3 regions of the Pelosinus sp. UFO1 genome follow, and region 2 is predicted to be linked to each of the others. Evidence: riboswitches for the same ligand, from Rfam matches in the RefSeq annotation. Region 2 holds a riboswitch; each other region holds the start of a gene.

The links. Region 2 has a riboswitch for lysine ahead of UFO1_RS13850 (amino acid permease). Riboswitches for the same ligand answer to the same signal wherever they lie in the genome.
Region 1: it holds a riboswitch for lysine, as region 2 does, so the genes downstream of both, UFO1_RS05010 (diaminopimelate decarboxylase) here and UFO1_RS13850 (amino acid permease) in region 2, are expected to answer to the same signal.
Region 3: it holds a riboswitch for lysine, as region 2 does, so the genes downstream of both, dapB (4-hydroxy-tetrahydrodipicolinate reductase) here and UFO1_RS13850 (amino acid permease) in region 2, are expected to answer to the same signal.

Annotation. Positions count from the first base shown of each region.
Region 1 covers NZ_CP008852.1:1,126,041-1,133,478, reverse strand. Annotated here, with positions in the region: gene vorB (3-methyl-2-oxobutanoate dehydrogenase subunit VorB) at 1-504, opposite strand, end outside; gene UFO1_RS05025 (ferredoxin family protein) at 509-724, opposite strand; gene UFO1_RS05020 (bifunctional enoyl-CoA hydratase/phosphate acetyltransferase) at 833-1,738, opposite strand; gene buk (butyrate kinase) at 1,754-2,839, opposite strand; gene UFO1_RS05010 (diaminopimelate decarboxylase) at 3,100-4,383, opposite strand; lysine riboswitch at 4,503-4,676, opposite strand; gene fumC (class II fumarate hydratase) at 4,921-6,306, opposite strand; gene UFO1_RS05000 (HAD-IIA family hydrolase) at 6,542-7,423, opposite strand.
Region 2 covers NZ_CP008852.1:2,907,703-2,915,140, forward strand. Annotated here, with positions in the region: gene cooS (anaerobic carbon-monoxide dehydrogenase catalytic subunit) at 1-511, opposite strand, end outside; gene UFO1_RS13840 (ribonuclease J) at 732-2,405, opposite strand; gene UFO1_RS13845 (sugar diacid recognition domain-containing protein) at 2,588-3,679, opposite strand; lysine riboswitch at 3,829-4,003, shown strand; gene UFO1_RS13850 (amino acid permease) at 4,086-5,507, shown strand; gene UFO1_RS13855 (metal-dependent hydrolase) at 5,635-6,591, shown strand; gene UFO1_RS13860 (hypothetical protein) at 6,760-7,438, shown strand, end outside.
Region 3 covers NZ_CP008852.1:2,347,938-2,355,375, forward strand. Annotated here, with positions in the region: gene UFO1_RS10960 (ribonuclease J) at 1-50, opposite strand, end outside; gene dapA (4-hydroxy-tetrahydrodipicolinate synthase) at 272-1,153, opposite strand; gene dapG (aspartate kinase) at 1,172-2,392, opposite strand; gene UFO1_RS10975 (aspartate-semialdehyde dehydrogenase) at 2,402-3,433, opposite strand; gene dapB (4-hydroxy-tetrahydrodipicolinate reductase) at 3,589-4,383, opposite strand; lysine riboswitch at 4,541-4,718, opposite strand; gene UFO1_RS10985 (general stress protein) at 4,833-5,501, opposite strand; gene UFO1_RS10990 (YlmC/YmxH family sporulation protein) at 5,566-5,856, opposite strand; gene UFO1_RS10995 (hypothetical protein) at 5,862-6,185, opposite strand; gene UFO1_RS11000 (deoxyuridine 5'-triphosphate nucleotidohydrolase) at 6,298-6,750, opposite strand; gene UFO1_RS11005 (pitrilysin family protein) at 6,731-7,438, opposite strand, start outside.

The sequences.
Region 1 (7,438 bases), 1.8 Mb from region 2:
TGCCATAATCAGTACAGGATTCCGGTATTTATCCGCTAAGTCAAAAGCTTCCATAGTAAAATCGTATAACTCTTGACTTTTAGATGGTGCCAAAACAATCAACCGATAATCCCCATGGCCGCCTCCCTTGGTACACTGGAAATAATCCGATTGTGCAGGGCCCAGTCCGCCTAACCCAGGACCAGCTCGATTGACATTCACCACAACCACTGGCAGCTCAGCTGCCGCCAAGTAAGACATCCCCTCTTGCTTTAAGCTAAAGCCAGGGCTTGAGGTAGCCGTCATTACGCGAGTACCTGTTGTTGCTGCACCATAACACATATTAATCGAAGCAACTTCATCTTCCCCTTGAAGCACGGTACCTCCGGCCTTGGGTAAATGCTTAGACAAATATTCAACCACTTCTGTAGAAGGGGTTATTGGATAACCAAAAAACAATTTACAGCCAGCTTGAATGGCCGCCTCTGCAATGGCTTCATTGCCTTTTATTAATATCTTTTTCATAAGGTCAGCTCCTTTTCTTCCGAGAAACTTCCAATGCTACATCAGGACACATCGCTCCGCACATAGCGCACCCTATACATTTTGATTCATCTTTTACCACAACTGCATAATATCCCTTTTGATTGGTCGTATCACCAATGGCTAGTACCTGTTTGGGGCAGATATCTACGCACAAGCCGCAACTCTTACAGTACTCCCGTAATACAACAACTTTTGACATCAAATCAACTCCTTTCAAATTCCATACAGCTGCATTAACGAAATGTAGCTATGTACTCTTTGGCTAAGATATACACTTGTCATCTTTATTACACATCTATTCTTGTATTTATGAAATATTACTATTTACTAAACATGCTAGGGCAATAGAATTCATTTTCCCTTCCGGTGTTTCAGACCGTGAAGTCATAACAATCGGATGGGTTGCCCCTAATACAATCCCTGCCATTTTGCTATTCGCAAAATAAATCAGAGATTTCCCCAGAGCATTCCCCGTTTCGATATTCGGTACTAAAATTAAATCCACATTTCCTGACACTTTGCTGGTAATACCTTTATGTTTTGCCGCATCTTGACTTACTGCTACATCAAGAGCAATCGGACCTTCGATAATCCCTAAAGGGAACTGGCCAGCTGCACTCATTTGGGTTAGGGTTTGTGCATCCACCGTGGCAGGCATTTTTCCATTTACCACTTCATTGGCAGTTAATACTGCTACATGAGGTTCTTTAATGCCCATCGCCTGCAAAGCCAACATAGAGTTAAGGAGGATTTCTTTTTTTTCTTCTACGGTAGGAGCAATATTCATCCCACCATCCGTAATAAACAAAAGTTTCTTTTGACCTGGAATTTCAAATGCTCCGAGGTGGCTAAGTAGTCTACCTGTTCGCAAACCTTCTTCTTTATGAAGCACAGCTCGCAAGAAATCACTACTATTAATTAAACCTTTCATCAATACCTGGGCTTGACCGCGTTTCACTATGGAAACTGCCTTTTGTGCAGCTTTCGTTATATCTGCTTCATGAATGATTTTGGTTTCATTAGATAGCCCAACTTCTGCAAGCATAGGGGTAATTAAAGCAGCATCGCCTACTAAGATAGCCTGAGCAATACCAACTTCTTGCACCATTTTAATCGCAGACAATACCTCTTTATCCTGGGCCACGGCTACGCTAATCATTACCTGACCGCGATTTTTAATTTCCGCTACTATTTCGTCATAAGAGCAGTACAAATAATCACCTCCTACCTAACAATAATTCTGTGCCGGTTCCTGGCCTCTTAGTACTCTAAGGGCACCAAAAGCTAATGCTTCTAGTTCTTCTTCCCCTGGTACAACGGTCACAGGAGCAATAAACATAACTCTATTCTTTATTTCATCAGTAATACGTTCTGAATGAGCAATACCCCCTGTTAAAATGATATGTTCTACATTGCCTGCTAGCACTGTAGCCATAGCACCAATTTCTTTGGCTACTTGATAACAAAAGGCATCTAATACTAGCTTAGCTTCTACATTACCTCCATCTGCCATCGCAAATGCTTCTCGAATATCCGTTGTACCAAGATAGGCATAGATTCCGCCTTTATTGCTTAATTTTTCTCGCAGCTCCGCCGAGGTATACTTATCTGACAAAGCCAACTTTAAAAATTGACCTACCGGCAGTCCACCACAACGATCTGGAGAAAAAGGCCCTTCTTCTTTTGCATTATTTACATCAATCATTCTACCCTTTTTATGCGGTGTTACAGAAACACCTGTTCCTAAATGAGCAACAATTAGATTCATATCCTCATAGTTTTTACCTAGTTGGTTTGCCACCTTACGCGCAACAGCTTTCGTGTTTAATGCATGGGATAGGCTGATCCTTGGTAAATCAGGCAAACCGGATATTCGCGCTACTGGTTCCATTTCATCTACAGAAACAGGATCAACAATATAAGAAGGGATCTTCAATGTTTCTGCTAGCCCATAAGCCATGACAGCGCCCAAGTTAGAAGCATGTTCACCAAATTTGGCTGCTTTGAGATCATCCACCATATCTTGACTAATACAATACGTTCCGCCCTTAAGAGGTTTCAAAATCCCACCACGCGCCACCACTGCTTTTAACGTGGCAATGTCAACCCCTTCTGCTGCTACTTGTTTTAAAATTAATCGCAACCGATATTCATACTGATCTACTACTTTTATGAAGCCACTAGTATCCGCTACAGAATGCTCGACGGTCTTTTTAAAAACTATTTTTTCTCCATCGTATACAGCAAATTTTGTTGATGTTGCCCCCGGGTTAATTACCAATAACCTTTCCGCTGCCCCATATTCTTTAGCCATAAAGTTCCTCCCATAACATTTCAGTTTCATTCTATGTATTGAAATTTCACCAAATATTCTGTTCATATATTCTTTACTTATTTCATTTTATTTTTCTTATTTCCTGCTTTTAAATAAGAAAAGACTTGGCTTAGGCCAAGTCCTCAGACGCAGGCAGAAGCCTTAGTCGTTCTTACTTGGAATCAAGGAAGTGTTATACTTTCTGATTCCGTAAAAAACAGACAGGTCTACTACAACCTGCCTGTTCCATTATTTATTCATTATTTTTTAGTAGCTGCTGCTAATTTTATTTCCGTTTTTTCAAAATCCAAGGTAGCAAAATAATCCCCAATGGTTTCTGCCCGACGAATCATCTGCACCTGGCCGTCACCCTTTAATAATAATTCTGCGGAACGCAATTTTCCATTGTAATTAAAGCCCATTGCATGCCCATGAGCACCCGCATCATGCATAACAATAATGTCACCAATATCAATACGAGGTAAATTACGGTCAATAGCGAATTTATCATTATTTTCGCAAAGTGAACCTGTTACATCATATACATGATCTAGTGGAGCATTTTCTTTTCCCACGACCGTAATATGATGATAGGAACCATATAATGCTGGGCGCATTAAATTTGCCATGCAAGAATCAAGACCTACATAGTTTTTATAAATCTCTTTTTTGTGCAGTACAGTAGATACAAGATAACCATAAGGTCCTGTTATCATTCTGCCACACTCCATGGTAATTTTCAAAGGATGTAGTCCCTTCGCCACAATTTTTTCTTCATAAGCCTTACGCACCCCTTGGCTGACAACATCTAGGTCAACAGCTTCTTGTTCTGGACGGTAAGGAATACCAATTCCACCGCCCAAATCGATCATTTCAATCCGAATCCCTAATTTTTCATACACTTCAATTACTAAATCAAACATCATATTTGCCGTTGCAACAAAGCTATCTGAATTTAGTTCATTAGAAATTACCATGGTATGCAGAGCAAAACGTTTTACCCCTTTACTTTGCACAATTTTGTAAGCTTCTAAAATTTGTTCTCTCGTTAAACCATATTTTGCTTCCTCTGGATACCCAATAATATCATTTCCACCTTCCAATAAGGGACCCGGATTGTAGCGGAAGGAAAGGATGTCAGGTAAACCAACGTGCTTCTCCAAATATTCAATGTGGCTAATATCATCCAAATTAATAATAGCTCCCAGCTTTTTGGCCGCTTGGTAATCTTCTACTGGTGTATCGTTGGAGGAAAAGACAATTTCTTCTCCTGTTATTCCAGCTTGTTCAGAAAGAATAAGTTCTGGCAGAGAACTGCAGTCAGCTCCAACGCCTTCTTCTCTTAGCACCTTTAAAATATGAGGATTTGGTGTTGCTTTTACAGCAAAATATTCTTTAAATCCTGGCGCCCAGGAAAAAGCCGCCAATAATTTTCGAACATTATTTCGAATGGCCTGCTCATCATAAATATGAAATGGTGTTGGATATTTTTTTATAATTTCTTCTAGTTCAATCTTTGTAAAGGGTAATGTTTTTTCTGCCATTTTTGTATAGACCTCCTGAAATTGTTTATTATTTGGTAAGTTATAGTGTAAAACAAAAAGCAGTTTGCGGAAACCATCCCGCAAACCGCTATAAGAATCTAACATATCTCATAATCAGTTATGCAGATAGCACTCCACCCAAAATTGGATGACAGTCTTGTATTTATTCAATACAAAACCAACGAAAAGGTCTTTGCCAAACCCTTCCACTTCGGCGGTTATTCCTTTTTGTATCTTTCATCGCTGGCTACTCTAGATACATATTCTTAATATACCGCGCCTCTATCTTCTAGCTATTCATCTGTCATTTTTCTAAGTATAGACTAATCTAGTTTGTCATGTCAACTCTAATCCTATGTTTTTTTGTAAAAGTTATTATCCGATGACTAAACCGCTCTAAGACTCCCATCTTCTATAAGTGGGAGTTAAGAGCGGCTAAGTCCCTGGATAAGTGCGACTAAGATTCAGATGGAGTTAAAACTCCACCTGAATCAAGTCTTCTTTATAGATAGTCTATCATCTTAAGCCCTACAGACACTATCTTGGTTTTACCAAGATTGTAGGATTCATATATTCTTCATACTGTGCTTCACTAACCCACCCTGTGGCTAAGGCAGATTCTTTTAATGTAATGCCTTCCTTTACCGCACTTTTAGCAATTTGGGCTGCCTTATCATAACCAATTAGGGGTACTAAGCCTGTAATAAGTATTAGTGATTGGTGCAAATAAAAATCAATAATCTCAGTATTTGCCTGTATACCTACCGCACAATTAACATTAAAAGAGTTCATCCCATCCGAAAGTAGCCGAATGGACTGCAAGAAATTATAAACAATGACAGGCATAAATACATTTAATTGAAAGTTTCCTTGGCTAGCAGCAAAAGAAATTGTGGTGTCATTACCAAATACCTGGGCAACAATCATTGTCAATGCTTCGGATTGAGTTGGATTGACTTTTGCAGGCATAATGGAGCTGCCTGGCTCATTCTCGGGTATTTTAATCTCTCCAATACCGCACCGTGGACCACTTGCAAGCCAACGAACATCATTGGCAATCTTCATTAAATCAGCAGCTAATGCCTTCATCATACCATGAACGACGACTACCTCATCTTTACTTGTTAACGCATGAAATTTATTAGGAGCTGTACGAAATTCCTTGCCCGTTAACTTGGTAATTTCTGCAGCAACGAGTTCGCCAAAGTTCATAGGGGAATTAATACCAGTCCCAACAGCCGTTCCTCCCATGGCCAAGTCCCGCATAAAGTTAATACCTATGGTCAGCATTTCTTCGTTCCGTTCTAACATCCGCACCCAACCGCTTATTTCCTGTCCCATAGTAAGAGGTGTCGCATCCATTAAATGAGTTCTGCCAATTTTTATGATTTCACTGAATTCTTTTGATTTCTGATCTAACGTTTCTTTTAAAGAGGCAATTGCAGGTAATAGTTTATCAATCACTAATGTTACGCCGGCAACATGAATCGCCGTAGGGAAAATATCATTAGAGCTTTGGGATTTATTCACATGATCATTGGGATGAACGACTAAAGGCTCTGCTCCTTCGGCTAGCAACTGAGTCGCTCTATGTGCCAATACTTCATTTATATTCATATTAAACTGAGTGCCACTTCCCGTTTGCCACACGGCAAGAGGAAAGTTGCCATCTAGTTTTCCGGCTAACACCTCATCACAAGCCTTAACGATGGCCTGAGAGCGTTTTGTATCAAGTACACCTAGTTTCTCATTTACTAAGGCAGCTGCTTTCTTTAATATGGCAAATACACCAACTAACTCATAGGGCATCTTTTCTATTCCAATACGAAAATTTTCAAAACTACGTTGTGTTTGGGCTCCCCATAATTTATCCGCTGGCACTTTTATTTCTCCCATTGAATCTTTCTCAATACGATATTCCATATAAAGCACTCCTTTATCGATTCATTACCTATAAACTAAAAACGAAGAAGGTATCGTAAATTTGATCTTCTCTTTAGTTTCTTCTTCATAACTAAAAACAATCCTGCAGTAATTTTAAATCTTCTTTAAAAACAAAAAGTGTTTACAACCCTATTGATTGCAAACACCCTTTACCTTATACCTTTATAATCCCTTCTAAGAGTCTCTCTTCTTTTTTGCGATAGACTTGCTTTTCTTATCCGACGATTAATTCTCTAGAGGAGCCCATATGAATCAAATCCTCTTCTTTGTCACTAGCAGAAAGTGCTTGACCTAAACCTCCTAAGTTATCAAATATATAGTCAGGTTTAAAGACCGACTGCTCAACATCTGATATTTTGGATTCTCCACTGAGTACTAACACAGAGACCATACCTGCATTACATCCTGTAGCTATATCAGTATATAATCGATCACCAACCATTGCCATTTCTTCAAGAGGATAACTTTTTTTATTTAATAAGGCTTCCACAATTTCCTTATTGGGTTTGCCCACAACCTGAGGGGAACAACCTGTTGATGCTTTTATCAATGCAGCCATAGCACCACAATCTGGTATATAGCCAGTTTCTGTAGGACAATTAAAATCTGGATGAGTCGCAATATAAGGTATATTATGCCGTATAAGATCACACGCGATGACTAATTTTTCATATGTTAATGTAGTATCAAATCCTAATACTACATATTCAGGATTATCTGCTGTTACTATAAATCCATGCCTTCTAAACTCTTCTTCTAAAGCAGGTGTTCCAAGTAAATATATATTTTTGCAATTTTTAGTATTTTTTAGATAAAGGGCTGTGGCCTCACCAGATGTTAAAATATTACTTTCACTGCAATTAATACCTAACATCTTAAGTTTATTGGCATAGAAAGTTGCATCTTTAGAGGAGTTATTCGTCAGAAATAAAAAATCTCTACCCGTAGTACGCAAATAACTCAGAAATTCTAGTACACCTGGCAGTATTTTATTCCCTAAATATACAGTCCCATCCATATCAAGTGCAAAACACTTTATATCTTTTAATGATTTCACCTTTTCTTGTTTTGTTACTATCTTATTTTCACTGAACACAATACAAAGTCTCCT
Region 2 (7,438 bases):
GAAAAATATTAGCGGAAGTTCCAATCGTTACATGACGATATACAAAATTTCTTGATACCATTACATCCGCATCCACGCCACAAGCTCCGCGTGGTACTTTGGCATTTATACGACAAGGACCATTGGCACAAAGCTGACATGACAATCCTTGTACACAAAAAGTACAACGAATCTTTTCCTGTTGATCAAATCGATCAAATACATTTGTAAGCCCTTGAGCATGAACATGTTGGTACATTTCACGCATAGCTGGATCTACAATAACATTAAGAGGAAATCCCTCTTTCCCCTGATCCGTTCCCTGAATATGTTTACGCTGCCATTTATGTACCTCTTCCATAGAAGGAGATTTCTCAATATCATAGTATTTTTTTGCGTTTTGATGCACGTCAAAATGTCGATTTGGATCATTTGTACCACTGGCATCACCTTTTCCTGAAACAGATTCCACATCACCTCGACTGGTTTGATCTGTACTTTTAATTAATGTTTCATTTCCTTGATCTGACAACTGCATTACCTCCTTTTTTTCTAGCTTTTGCTATTTTCAAAGAGGCTATTCATCTATATACAACACTTTCACTATAACTAATAGAATATTGTAGCTATGAGGAAACGAAAAGATACTATTTAAAATACTATACTCTAAAAAGAAAAGAAGCCTGCCTAAAGGCAAACCTCTTCTCTTACTTTTAGATAAAACGTAATCTAATTATATAATCTCAGGGTTATTAAACCTCCATAATAATAGGTAAAATCATTGGACTACGGCGAGTCTTCTCATAAACAAATTTACTTAAGGCATCTCGAACACTACCTTTGATTGCAGCCCATTCAGTCACTTTATTGGCCTCACAATTAGCAAGGACCTGCTTTACTTTTTGTTTAGCTTCAACCATTAAGTGTCCTGATTCTCTAACATAGACAAAACCACGGGAAACTAAATCGGGACCCGCTACAACTGAGCCACTGGCCTTATCTATAGTGATAACTACAATGAGAACTCCATCTTGAGATAATTTGCTACGATCACGCATAACAATATTTCCTACGTCACCTACTCCTAAACCATCAACAAAAACCTTACCTGACGTGACTTTCCCTGATAACTTCCCACTAACAACACCAGCTTCTTTGGAAAACTCAAAGACCTGTCCGTTACTACCTATAAAAATATTTTCCTTGGCAACGCCCAATTCTTGAGCTATCTTTCCATGGCTTATTAACATCCGATACTCGCCATGCACGGGAATAAAGTATTGAGGACGAACTAAGGTTAACATTAATTTTAATTCTTCCTGGCTGGCATGCCCTGAAACGTGAATACCAGCAGAACGTTCATGTATCACTTCTGCTCCTAATCGTAATAAGGCGTCAATCGTCTTTGACACGGATTTCTCATTACCTGGAATCGGTGTCGCAGAAATAATAACAGTATCACTAGGACTAATCTCAATTTTTCGATGATCGTTCATTGCCATTCTCGTTAAGGCAGACATAGGTTCCCCTTGGCTACCAGTCGATAAAATCAATATTTGGTTTCCTGGATAGTTTTTAATCTCATCAATGTCAATTATGACACCTTCGGGAACCGTTAAGTACCCAAGTTCTGTAGCAATATTTACAACGTTAATCATACTGCGTCCGATAATTGCCACCTTACGGCCATATTTACAAGCAGACGTAATCGCCTGCTGTACACGTAATACGTTGGATGCAAAGGTAGCTAAAAGAATTCGCCCCTTCGCATTGTGAAATGCTTCATCCAAAGCAATGCCGACCTGTCGTTCTGATTTCGTAAAACCCGGTCGTTCCGCATTCGTGCTGTCAGACATCAAGACGAGTACACCTTCGTCACCTAATTCGGCGAATTTATGAATATCCATTGCTTTACCGTCAACTGGTGTATAATCAATTTTAAAATCACCCGTATGGACAATTGTCCCAACCGGAGTCTTAAAATACATTCCTACGGCATCAGGAATGGAGTGACATACGCGAATGAACCCTACTTGAATGGTACCAAATGATATTTGATCGCCTGGGTTCACTGGAACCAACTTGTAGTTTGCCACGCCATTTTCTTTTAATCGGCACTCGGCTAACCCTAATGCAAGACGCGTACCATAGACGGGTACATCAATTTGCTTTAATAGATAGGATAAAGAACCAATGTGGTCTTCGTGGCCATGAGTGATAACAACCGCCCTTATCTTATCCTGATTTTCAAGAAGATAGGAGATATCAGGTATAACTAAGTCAATCCCTAACATATCATCTTCTGGAAATGCTAAACCAGAATCAAGAATGATAATATCATCTTCGTAGCGAATTACTGTCATATTCTTGCCGATTTCGCCTAACCCACCAAGTGGAATAATGGCTAATTTATTTTGTTTTTCCAAGAAAAATACCTCCAATATTTGAGTTTGTACATTTAAGTTTTTTTCACCAATAGACGTTCCGTAAACCAACCGTTCCCGCTTTCGATTGGTTTCATCCAAATGTTCATAAATGAAAATACCCGCTCAAAACCCATTACTTTCTATTGTACTTCAAATTGCTTCAATATACAAGTTTTGGCGTATTAAACAATACTTTTTTCACAATTTTTACCCTTTAATGGAATTTCCACAAAAATTTTAGTGCCTTGACCTAGTGCTGATTTAATAACAAATTTTCCTTCCACCAAAGCAACACGTTCTCTCATTCCATAAATACCCAAACAAGTATGGCTATGGGAATTTCTAACGATTTCTGTATCAAAACCTACACCGTCATCATCAACCAACAAAATAAGTTTATCCTGTTTTTTATTTAAGGATACCCAAACCTGTTTTGCTTTTCCATGTTTGACTATATTCGTTAATGCTTCCTGTAAAATACGATATAATGTGATTTCTACTTCAGGAGAAAATCGTTCTCTTGATAAGTTATTAAAATCAACATACATAGAAATTCCATATTGCTTAGTATAGTTTTCTATATATTTTTTAGCAGCAGCTACTAACCCTAAGTCATCTAATAATACAGGGCGTAATTCAACTGCCATATGATGCACCGCTTCTAAGGTCGTAACCGCAAGGTCACGCATTTCTAGTATCTTTTCTTGCTCCTCGCTACTTTGCACTTGCTCTGCGAGGACACGTAGACCAACAATGATGGAAGTTAAGGACTGGCTTGTTTCATCGTGGAGCTCCCGTGATATTCTTTTACGTTCATCTTCTTGTATTGTAATTATTTTATTTAAAAATATAGACTGAAGTTCTTCTTTTTCTGTTAATGCCCCTACTAACCTTTCCTGCCTGGCATTTGATTGAAGATTGGCTTCTACGAAACGTGCAGCTAACCTCGCATAAGGCTCCGCAGTTTTTTGATCACCAGTTACGCCAATTAAGCCAATACATTGCTCCTCAAACATTATAGGAACATTAAAGCCATTGCGGGTACCAGGCATATCTATTTCATCTTCTTCACTAACATAAAACTCCTTCACAACCCCATTCTGCAGCATCTTTGCCCCGGCTTCATGAATTTGTCCAATACGTTCTCTACTAAAAGACGCAATAATTACTCCATGTTCATCAAGTATATTTACATTCTTATTTAATTCAACAGCTACAGTATCTACTAAAGACTGCGCAAATTTCGCATCTAATCGTCTATGTTCATTTTCCACTTGGAAACCTCCAAAAATATTCTTGCGTATCCTATTTCTTCAGACACTTTGCATAATCCTATATTTTTTAAAATTTCAAAAAATATATTTTAATTATTGATTGACAAGTAATCATAGTTTTAATAAAATAAGCAAAGAATTGAATAGGTTGTGATTATAGAGGTGCAAGTGTTATGAGTAAGTATAGTGAGCCGGAAGCAATGAACTATACTGAAAGGAATAGTTGCCGAAACAAAAAAATTCCTACTTTTTTTGTTGGGCTTGTATTGAATAAATGCAAGACTGTCACCAAAAGCTTCTTTTGGGTGGAGTGCTATCTCACACAAGCGGTAATTTATCTTTGTATAAATTTTTTGGTTGTGAGATAGCTCACAACCATTTTATTTTGTAAATTAGGAGGTAAATTATGTCAATTCCTACTGTAAATCTGAAAGAATTATGTCCAGAAAAAGTAGGCCTCAAGCGTGACATGAAATCACGCCACCTTATGATGATTTCTATCGGTGGTACCATTGGTACTGGACTCTTTCTAGGATCAGGTCAAACCCTTAGTCAAGCAGGTCCTCTTGGTGCTGTTCTTGCCTACCTAACAGGCGGTTTTATCATGTATATGGTTCTCTTATGCTTAGGTGAACTAACGGCAGCCATGCCTGTTTCTGGCTCGTTTCAAAGTTATGCCTCTCGTTTCATATCCCCTGGAGCTGGTTTCACCACTGGCTGGTTATACTGGATAAACTGGGCAATTTGTATTGCTGCTGACTTTACCGCTGCAGGTATTATTATGAATAATTGGTTTCCACAATTGGCGATCTGGATGTGGTGTGGAATCTTTGCTGTGATGTTAGCCTTATTAAACATCATCTCGGTAAAGGCCTATGGTGAAGCAGAATTCTGGTTTGCTGGTATCAAAGTAACTGCAATTTTAGCTTTTATTGTCGCTGGTGCAGGTCTGTTGTTTGGTTTTTCTAGTCATTCTCTCCCTATTGTCGGGCTCTCCAATTTTAATACTGGCTCTGGTCTTTTTCCGAATGGCTTTGAAGCAGTATTTTTAACTATGATCGCTGTAGTGTACTCTTTCCAAGGTGCTGAGCTTGTAGGGATTGCTGCAGGTGAATGCGAAGACCCAAGTAAAAATGTTCCTCGCGTTATTAAAGGGATTACTTTCCGCATTATTATATTTTATGTGTTAGCCATGGTTGTACTCGCAGGTATTATTCCTTGGCAAGAAGCAAGTGTCTTAGAAAGTCCTTTTGCCCATGTATTCGGTATGTTAGGATTCCCTTTAGCAAAAGATATTATGAGTTTTGTTGTTATGACCTCCGCCTTATCTGCAGGTAATTCCGCTTTATATGCCTGCTCTCGTCTCCTCTGGTCTATGTCCAAGGAAGGATTAGCACCTAATTTTCTAGGCAAGCTAAACTCTCGTGGTGTTCCTATCAATGGTGTTTATTTGACTCTAGTATTAGCTTGCATGTCTTTACTTACCAGTGAGTATGCTGCCGATACCGTATATTTGTGGCTTATGTCTAGTACAGGGCTTACAGGTTGTCTAATTTGGGTTATTATTGCTTGGTGCCAGATAAACTTCCGTAGAGAATTTGCTCGCCTAGGTGGTAAATTGGAACAACTCAAATTTCGTACACCATTCTACCCACTTGTACCTGTACTTGCTTTGGTATTAAACATTGGTGTTATTTTCAGTCTATATTTCGATGAATCACAACGTATTGTTCTTTACACTGGTATTCCTGTACTGCTTGCTATCTATTTATATTATGTAATATTTTTAGATAAAAAAATCACAGGATCGAAAGCCCAAAGCCTGTAAATATAAAAAATGGTGGCCTCTTAAATGAGGTCACCATTTTTTTATTTACAGGCAAAACTTACTATGAAACACAGCCCCCTATTTATGTTATAATATTATGTAAATTAAATAGGTAGGAGGCATCATTATGGATTCCTTATCCCATGCACTAATTGGCATGGCTGTTGCTGGTTTATCTGGACATCCTCTATCCTTACATGATCCTATTTATCTTGCGACGGTTATTGGCGCGCAAGCACCTGATTTTGATATTATCGCTCAAGTCAAAGGAAATTTTTCTTACCTTAGACAGCACCGCTCTTTTTCTCATTCCATCCCTGGTTTATGCATGTGGGCAGCTATGATTAGCTTAAGTCTTTATGCTTTTATGCCGGAAACCAATCTTTTTTCCTTATTTGGCTGGGCCTTTGCTGGTTGTCTGTCACACAGTATCATTGATTATTTTAATACCCATGGAGTGGCAATTTTATGGCCTTTTCGTAAGGAACGCAAAAGCTTACAACTTTTAAATGTATTTGACCCTATACTCCTATTGCTCATGACGAGTATCTATACTTTACCCATTACTATGTTTATCTTATCTTGTCTTACTTTTTTTACGATTGTGGCATATATTAGCCTTCGCATACTCCTCCGCAAAAAGGCAAGAAGGCAAATACATGAGATATTTTCCCATGAAGATATTGTACAAGTCTCAATTATGCCTTCCTTACAGCGTATATTATTTTGGGATTTTGTCTTAGAAACAAAACAATCTTATACAGTTGGACAACTAGGAGCTATTTATCCCGTATTAGAAACCAATGCCAACTTAACAAAACAAAAAGCTGTTTCTCCCTTTACCTTGCAAGCCCAAAAAACGATACTTGGTGATTTTTTCACTACCTTTACCCCCTTTATTTATTTTGAAGAGGAACAAAGCCTTCATTCCAGCTGTGTAAATATTTACGACCTTCGCTATATCGCAAATAAAGAATTTCTACACCGAGGGACGATCATTTTTGATAATAATCGACTTCCAACAGAGTCTTATCTTTATTCCTATGGAAATACAATGAAAATTCCATGTAACCAGCTAAGGTAACACAAACAGAAAAAAATTCTCCTGAGGATTTTTTTCTGTTTCTTTTTTTCTACAAATTTGAATTCCTTCTAGTACTTCCCTTACAACATTTACCTCTTCTTTTAGGAAAGGGCTTTCAAACTTTTTGGCGAATCTCTCTAACATTATGTAAACAAGAGGGGTTTTTCTATGTCGAAATGGATACAAGCTTTTTTATCGATTACATTAACATTTGTAACCAATACAACCTTGGCATCATCTGACTCTTTCTCAATTGGAACCTGGCATACTTCCGGATTACAAAGCTGGCAGACTACATTTCCTTTACATACAAAGGTAATTGATGGTGCCTCCGAATTGAATTACCCACACGAAGACATTTATCTCATAGCAAGTTTTGGCAAGAAACTAGCAAAACACCAATCTCTACAGCTTGAAGTAGGCATGACAACCAGTCCTACTACCAAGCTTGGCACTGATTCCGATTGGGACTATTCAAAAAATAATAATTTATGGTATTTTGGCACTTTTGACACGCAAAATAAAGGTCTTTTTGTCACAGCCGACTGGAAAAAAAATCTTACAAAACGCACTGATTTCTTAGCTGGGTATCAGTATAATCGAAACCTTTACTCTATGAAAAATGGCTTTTACTCAATAGAAGATTATTCAAACGTAAATGTCCCCCTCGTCAATTTAGATTCAAGCTATCTTATGATTTATCAAGGTCCACATTTCGGGGTACGGCATACAATTCCCTTAACGAATACAACTGCACTTATTGGCTCTTTCATATATTCCCCTTTACTGTTAGCCCAAGGTCAGGGCTGGTGGAATCTACGTGATTTATCATTTGCCCATTCTGGTA
Region 3 (7,438 bases), 560 kb from region 2:
CCTAAACCACCTAGGGGAATAATTTGAAGTTTTTGTTGTGTTTTTACCAAAAAGAATCGCACCTCCAGATATTTTCGTAAAGCAAGAAAAACAAACCATTATTTATAAATATCGCCCCTCGATAAATTGAGCTAAAATCCGGTCGTTCATCACTTATTGTAATTATAGCTTATTTTTAAGTGCATTTGCAACATAGGAAGCTGTAATTGCACTATTATATGTAGCATTGATAAAAAACCTCACCCTTTAAACTAGGATGAGGTTTTTAGACTCATATCAAATTCATTTTAATTAGACAATTTTTTATCTGATCCAGTTCAGTTGGGGTAGGTGGAATTAGAGGTAATCTGAAACAACCAGCCTTTTGTCCAATTAAATTTACTGCTGTTTTAACCGGTATTGGATTTGTCGTAATAAACATCATTCGAAAGAAGGGTAAGAGTTCTGATTGTATAGCTTGTGCTTTAGTTAGGTCGTTATTTTTAAATGCTGAAATCATATCTTGCATACGATTACCTACGATATGAGCAGCTACACTAATAATACCTACCCCACCAACCGCCAATATCGGTAAGGTAAGGCTATCATCACCACTATAAACCATAAAATCATTAGGCGTAGTTCGAACGATTTCAGCCACTTGTTCAAGATTTCCGCTTGCTTCTTTTACAGCAACAATATTTTTAAGTTCCGATAATCTAGCAATTGTTCCAGGCAATATATTAGAGCTAGTACGACCAGGAACATTATAAATAATCAATGGTAAATTGGTAGTATCAGCAATTGCTTTAAAATGTTGATAAAAGCCCTCTTGTGGAGGTTTATTGTAGTATGGGCCTACTAGCATGGCACCGTGTACACCAAGTTTTTCTGCAGCCTGTGTTAGTTTTATTGAAGCCATGGTATCATTAGATCCAGTACCCGCAATAACTGTAGCTTTATCGCCAACTGCTTCAAGTACAGTAGCAAATAACTTTAGCTTTTCTTCATTACTTAGGGTTGCTGATTCACCAGTGCTACCTGCTACTACTAAACCATCTGAACCATTAGCAATTAAATATTTTGCAAGATTTGCTGCTGCATCATAATTAACACTGAAATCATCATGAAATGGGGTTACCATAGCTGTTAAAATCCGCCCAAAAGTATTCATCTGTTTTTCTTCTCCTTATTAACATGATAAATTAAACTTCTCATGTAAGGCTGTAACGGCCAAGTGTACAAAAGATTTTTTTATTAAAACTGAAATTGATGTATGTGAATCAACGGTCTGTAATATTGGAATATTATTAATAGATAATGCTTCTATAAAACTGGCCATAACACCTGGAACACCATTTATTCCGCCACCGACGACGGAAACTTTAGCACAGTCAAGGGTTGTTTGCACATCACAACCAAATTCGCGAAGTTGAGCAGCGGCCTTATCAGCAAGTTCTTCTGCTACCGTAAACATAATTTGACCAGGATGAACGTTAATCAAATCAACACTGATCCCATTGTTTGCCATAGATTTAAATATATTAAAACTTGCAATGTTATTCAAAGAATCATGTAAATTAACCTTAATTTGAGCGATATTAGCAAGATAAGTGACACCCGTAGCAACACGGTCATTGACATTTGACTCAGTGGTATCTTCTGGCACTATATTAGTTATCAGTGTACCAGGTTCATCTGAAAAGGTTGATTTTACAAGTAAGGGAATATTTTTTTGCATTGCAATTTCTACAGCCCTCGGATGAATGACTTTAGCTCCTTGATGTGCTAGCTGGCAAACCTCTCCATAGGAAATGCAGTCGAGTATTTTTGCAGTGCTGACAATTCGAGGATCTGCTGTCATGATACCATCTACATCAGTATAAATTTCTATCATTTCTGCATCGAGAGCTGATCCTAAAGCAGCTGCTGTAGTGTCACTCCCCCCTCTGCCCAAAGTAGTAAATTCATAATCAATTGTTGCACCTTGGAAGCCACATACAACAGGAATTTTACCCATTCGTAATAAACTTAGTATTCGGGATGGATCTACTTTTAAAATTCTAGCATTGGTAAAATTATTATCGGTTATAATGCCGGCTTGCCCACCTGTAAGCATAATCGCATCAAGTCCTGCAGCTTGTAATGTTCCAGTCATAATAACAGCAGAAATCATCTCGCCACAATATAAAATTTGATCGAGTTCACGGCTTGCAATATCTTTATATGCAGTGCGTGCCAGGTCAATCAGTGTATCAGTAGCGTAACTCTCTCCTTTTCTTCCCATAGCCGAAACGACTACTACAGGATTAAAACCTTTATCGTGGGCAGTTTTAATTTTTGCAACTACTAACTCTCTACACTCAGGAGTTGCAACAGAGGTACCGCCAAATTTTTGAACTATTATCCCCATTATTTCACCTCAAAGTAAGTTATGTTCAATCATATACTCGGCGATCTGTAACGCATTTAAAGCAGCACCTTTACGTATTTGATCACCAACAACCCAAAGATTTAGACCATGTGGAACGGAATTATCTTTTCTAATTCGACCTACAAAAACTTCATTTTGATTGGAAGTAAATAAAGGCATTGGGTATACCATGTCTGCCGGATTATCTTGCAAAATAACTCCTGGGAAATTTGCTAAGAGTTCTTTAGCCTGATCGACTGAGATTGTTTCTTCAAACTCAACGTTAATTGACTCTGAATGGCTACGATAAATAGGCACCCTTACAGTAGTTGCTGTAATACCTATCTTATAATCATTAAATATTTTATGCGTTTCATGAACCATCTTCATTTCTTCTTTTGTATAATTATCTTCTACAAATACATCAATATGTGGAATGATATTAAAAGCAATTTGATAATGCTTAGGTAAGCTAGCACTAGGAAGAATATTAGCTTCTACAGGGCGATTTTCAACAACAGCTTGCACTTGATTTGACAACTCATCAATTGCTTCTTTACCTGCTCCAGATACTGCTTGATAAGTGGAAACGACAATTCTTTTAATTTTTGCTTGATCATAAAGGGGTTTTAGGGCCATGGCCATAATAATGGTAGAACAATTAGGATTTGCAATAATCCCTTTATGCTGTTGTATAGCTTCTGGATTAACTTCTGGCACAACCAATGGCACAGTAGGATCCATCCGAAAAGCACTAGAATTATCAATCACTACTGCTCCACATTTTACTGCGGCAGGGGCAAATTTTGTACTAGCAGAACCACCGGCAAATAAGGCAATATCAATATTTTTAAAAGAGTCATCAGTAGCTTCTTCTACGATATAATCTTTTCCCATGAAAGGAATGATTTTTCCAGCGGAACGTTTTGATGCAAGTAATTTTAGATTATCAAAAGGAAAATTACGTTCTTCAATTAAATCTAGGAACTCTTGCCCTACTGCTCCAGTAGCTCCAAGTATTGCTACATTATATTTCTTCATACATATCGCTCCCCATTATTTTTTCTCGTAATATTATATATTCTTATTATATTCATTTTATTTACTATAGTTATTGCTTATGATGCCTGATTTAATGCAAAAGATGCTATGCTGTAAGTTTATGATTATACTATTTATTAAGCTTGCCAATAAACTTATTTTAAAATCTCTTCAAGTCCCAAAACCAAACCATTTGCTGTTAGTACATATTTACAAGCCAATACAACTCCTGGCATAAATGACTCACGGGATATGGAGTCATGACGAATCGTTAGTGTTTGACCAAGTCCACCAAAAATAACTTCTTGATGCGCTACATATCCAGGTAAACGCACACTATGCATTCTAATACCAGAAAAGTCTCCTCCTCTTGCACCAGGTAGCTTCTCGACTTCGTCTGGGTGTCCTTGTTGTAAATAACCACGTTTTTTCGCAATTAATTCTGCTGTTTGCAAAGCAGTTCCAGAGGGTGCATCGAGCTTTTGATCGTGATGCAATTCAATGATTTCCACATGTGGAAAAAATTTAGCGGCATCTTGTGCCAATTTCATCATTAGAATAGCACCAATGGCAAAATTAGGGGCAATTAATGCATTCACTTTGGTTTTTTCACATAATTGACTAATTTCTTCCAGGTTTTCTTCGGATAATCCAGTAGTTCCGACAACAGGGCAAACACCATTAGCAATTGCCATACGAATATTATTTAATACTACTTCTGGTCTTGTAAAGTCAACCATTACTTGTGGCTGTGTTTCATTAATTACAGTTTGCAGATTATTACCAACAATAATACCTGTTTTTTCTACGCCGATTAAATCACCAATATCAATAAAATCCGATTTTGTATCTACAGCTCCTACGATACTTAATTGCGTATCGTTATGTATGGCTTTTAGTACCTCACGCCCCATTTTACCGTAAGCTCCACACACTATTACTCTAATCATATTGCGCACCTCCTAATAGTAGCAATGTATTCATTGATTGTTATGAATGTTAATGTTGAGGTAAAAATAATAGCCGATGAGTATAATCTCATCGGCTGTCAATCGTACATTCAACAGTTATAAGGATAATGGGAAAACAAGCGTTTCCCCACGCCTTAGATAAGATAGCACTCCACTAAAAGGTTACTTTTAGTGACAGTCTTACACCTATTTGATGAAAGACCAGCACTGAAGACTTGGCATCTTCCGCACTTCGGCAAGCAACCCTTTTCTTTCAGATCATAGAGACCAATCTCCTTGAAAGTACTTTTGTTGTCTGCACCTCTATTCCATCCTGCGTAGGATGAAGTGTATTTAATTACATACATTGTATAATAGTGATTATAGTAGTGTCAATGCTTTTAAATAAAAAAGTAAAGTTTTAACAATCATTATATTGTAAGTCATATTTATTTACTGTGATTTTCTACATCTTTAGCGCCATTTTGTCGCAGTATTTGGGCTGCTGAGGTTACCTTAGTTGTATCTGTGCGAATAATAGCAAGAATGCTACCCTGAGCAACCTCTTGTTCATATCGTTGACTCGCTTCAGCAGGAATTCCCCAGTCAATTAGCCCACCAGCGATGCCGCCTGCAATTGCTCCGCCTACTGCAGCCGTAATAGGGCCAACAGCAAGAATAGGCCCGATACCGGGAAGCAGTAAAGCTCCAGCACCCATGAGTAAGCCACCAATTCCACCTAACGTACCACCAGTCAATGTTCCATCAACAATGTCATCATCATAAGTTTCATCTTGTGTTGTATTAGCATTTTGTTGTTTTTTTGATACAATGTTAATTTCTTCTGATGTAAAGCCTTGTTGGCGTAAAGTATTCACTGCATTTTCAGCTCTACCCCTTGATTCAAATACTCCGATAATGGTTTGGTTTTGCTTTTTGTTCTGTTGATGGTTTTGTTTTTGGTTTGAATTTTGTGTATTTGTCATATTGGTTGTATTCATGTTTCCTACTGGCGCCTGTTGCATTGTATTAGCAGTAGTGTTTGTTGCAGCATAACTATTTACCACTGTGTCTGAACTTGCTTGGTTTGGTAATTGATTGCAATTCTGTTTTTCCATGTGTAAACCTCCTAACATTAAATGCATTCCATGCAATTTAATGTTAGTTTATCCAGAGTACTTATTAATATGTATTTTCTTGACGCTCCCGATTTAAATTGCTATATCGATCATAAGCATTATTTATATCTACAATAATTACTTCATCTCCAATACGCTTTATTGCCTGCCATGGAATTGTCGCAGTTTTACTATCGCTGAAAAAGTTAAATAGTCCATTTCGTTTTGGTAGCAAGATAGTATGTATTCTGCCTGATTTATAATCAAAATTTAATTCACATTCATCAATTATCCCTAGACGGGCTCCATCACCTAAATTGATAACTTCTTTACCTGATAACTCACTCAAGCGCATTTTCTTCACCCCTTACTATTCTTATAAAATAATTTCACAAAGAACGGTTGAACAATGGATAAAGCAATCGATAGAAAAGCTATTGGATCTATGTAGAAACCAAAAATCAATACTTTCTCTGGTACATCTAACTTTAGAAAAGATATAAGCATAACTAATGATAAATAGATACCACCAGAAACTGCGATTAATTCCTGCAGAGCCAATGATATTGGCGAAATTTTAATTTCATTACTAGCATTTATTTGGCGGTAATACTTCATGCGTTCTAATACTGAAACTAGTAAGCCCCCAGTAAACAAAACAAGGAAAATTAACCAGGAATACATGATAGACCCTCCATATACCTTCTATCTTAAGAATATGATGAAAAAAACAATATTATGTTAAAAATAGCTTAGTGAAAGTTATGTATACTTCCACTAAGCTACTATAAAATCACTAATTACCTGTACTGCCTAGGCCGCCTTTTCTGATTGAGAATATATCATGGTCATCTATGTCGGTTAATAAATATTTATAGAAAATTCCTTGTGCAATTCGAGCACCTTTATTAATCACTATTTCTTGTAAATTGTGATTATAAATAGCAATAAAAATGTGTCCTTCATTTTCACTATTGTTGTAGTAGTCAGCATCAATAATCCCTTGGCTATTTATTAAACTTAATTTGTTTTTTATTGATAGACCAGAACGAATGTGTATGCCAAGGTATTCATCGGGCTGCATATAAGCTTTAATACCTGTAGGTACTAGACTAAGGGAGTTTGGATGTACTATTATATCTTCGGCGGCGGCTATATCATAGCCTGCGCTATATTGTGTTTTTCGAGTAGGAATAATAATATCTTTATCTTTATAAGTAGAAATCAATTCAAAACCTCTTAACCTCATCATATATCTCCTCACTTATCGGTCCTAATGCTGTAAAACATAGAGTATTTGGATTAAACATTTGTTGTGTTATAGAGTGCACTTTCTCTAAAGAAACTTTATCAATGTTAGTAACTACCTCATCCAGAGTAATATACTTTCCTAATGTAAGTTCCATCTTCCCAAGCCGCGACATACGGCTACTTGAGCTTTCAAGTGCTAATAATAAATTACCTTTTAATTGTTCTTTCGTTTTGGTAAGCTCTCTAGCTGTAATGCCTTTATTCTTTAATTCAAAAATAGTTTGTCTCACTAATTCTACTACCTGGCATGCATTACTAGGACGTGTTCCAGCATAAATGGTAAATAGACCAGCATCGCTATAATTCGTCTGGTAAGAATAGATGGAGTAAGCAAGTCCCTTTTCTTCTCGAATCGTCTGAAATAATCGTGAACTGATACCTCCACCCAAAATATTATTTATTATGTGAAAGGTATAGATATCTGGTGATAACTGGGATACACTGCTAGTTCCTAAACAAAGATGTACTTGCTCGATCGCTTTGGATTGTATTGTCTGATTGGGTTTTAATTCTGGGACAGTTGGGTTACCTTGTTTTTTATTGCCTGCCATTTTTCCAAAGTAGTAGTTTGTTAACTCTACTAGCCTTTCGTGGGTCAAATTACCGGCGGCGGCAATAACAATATT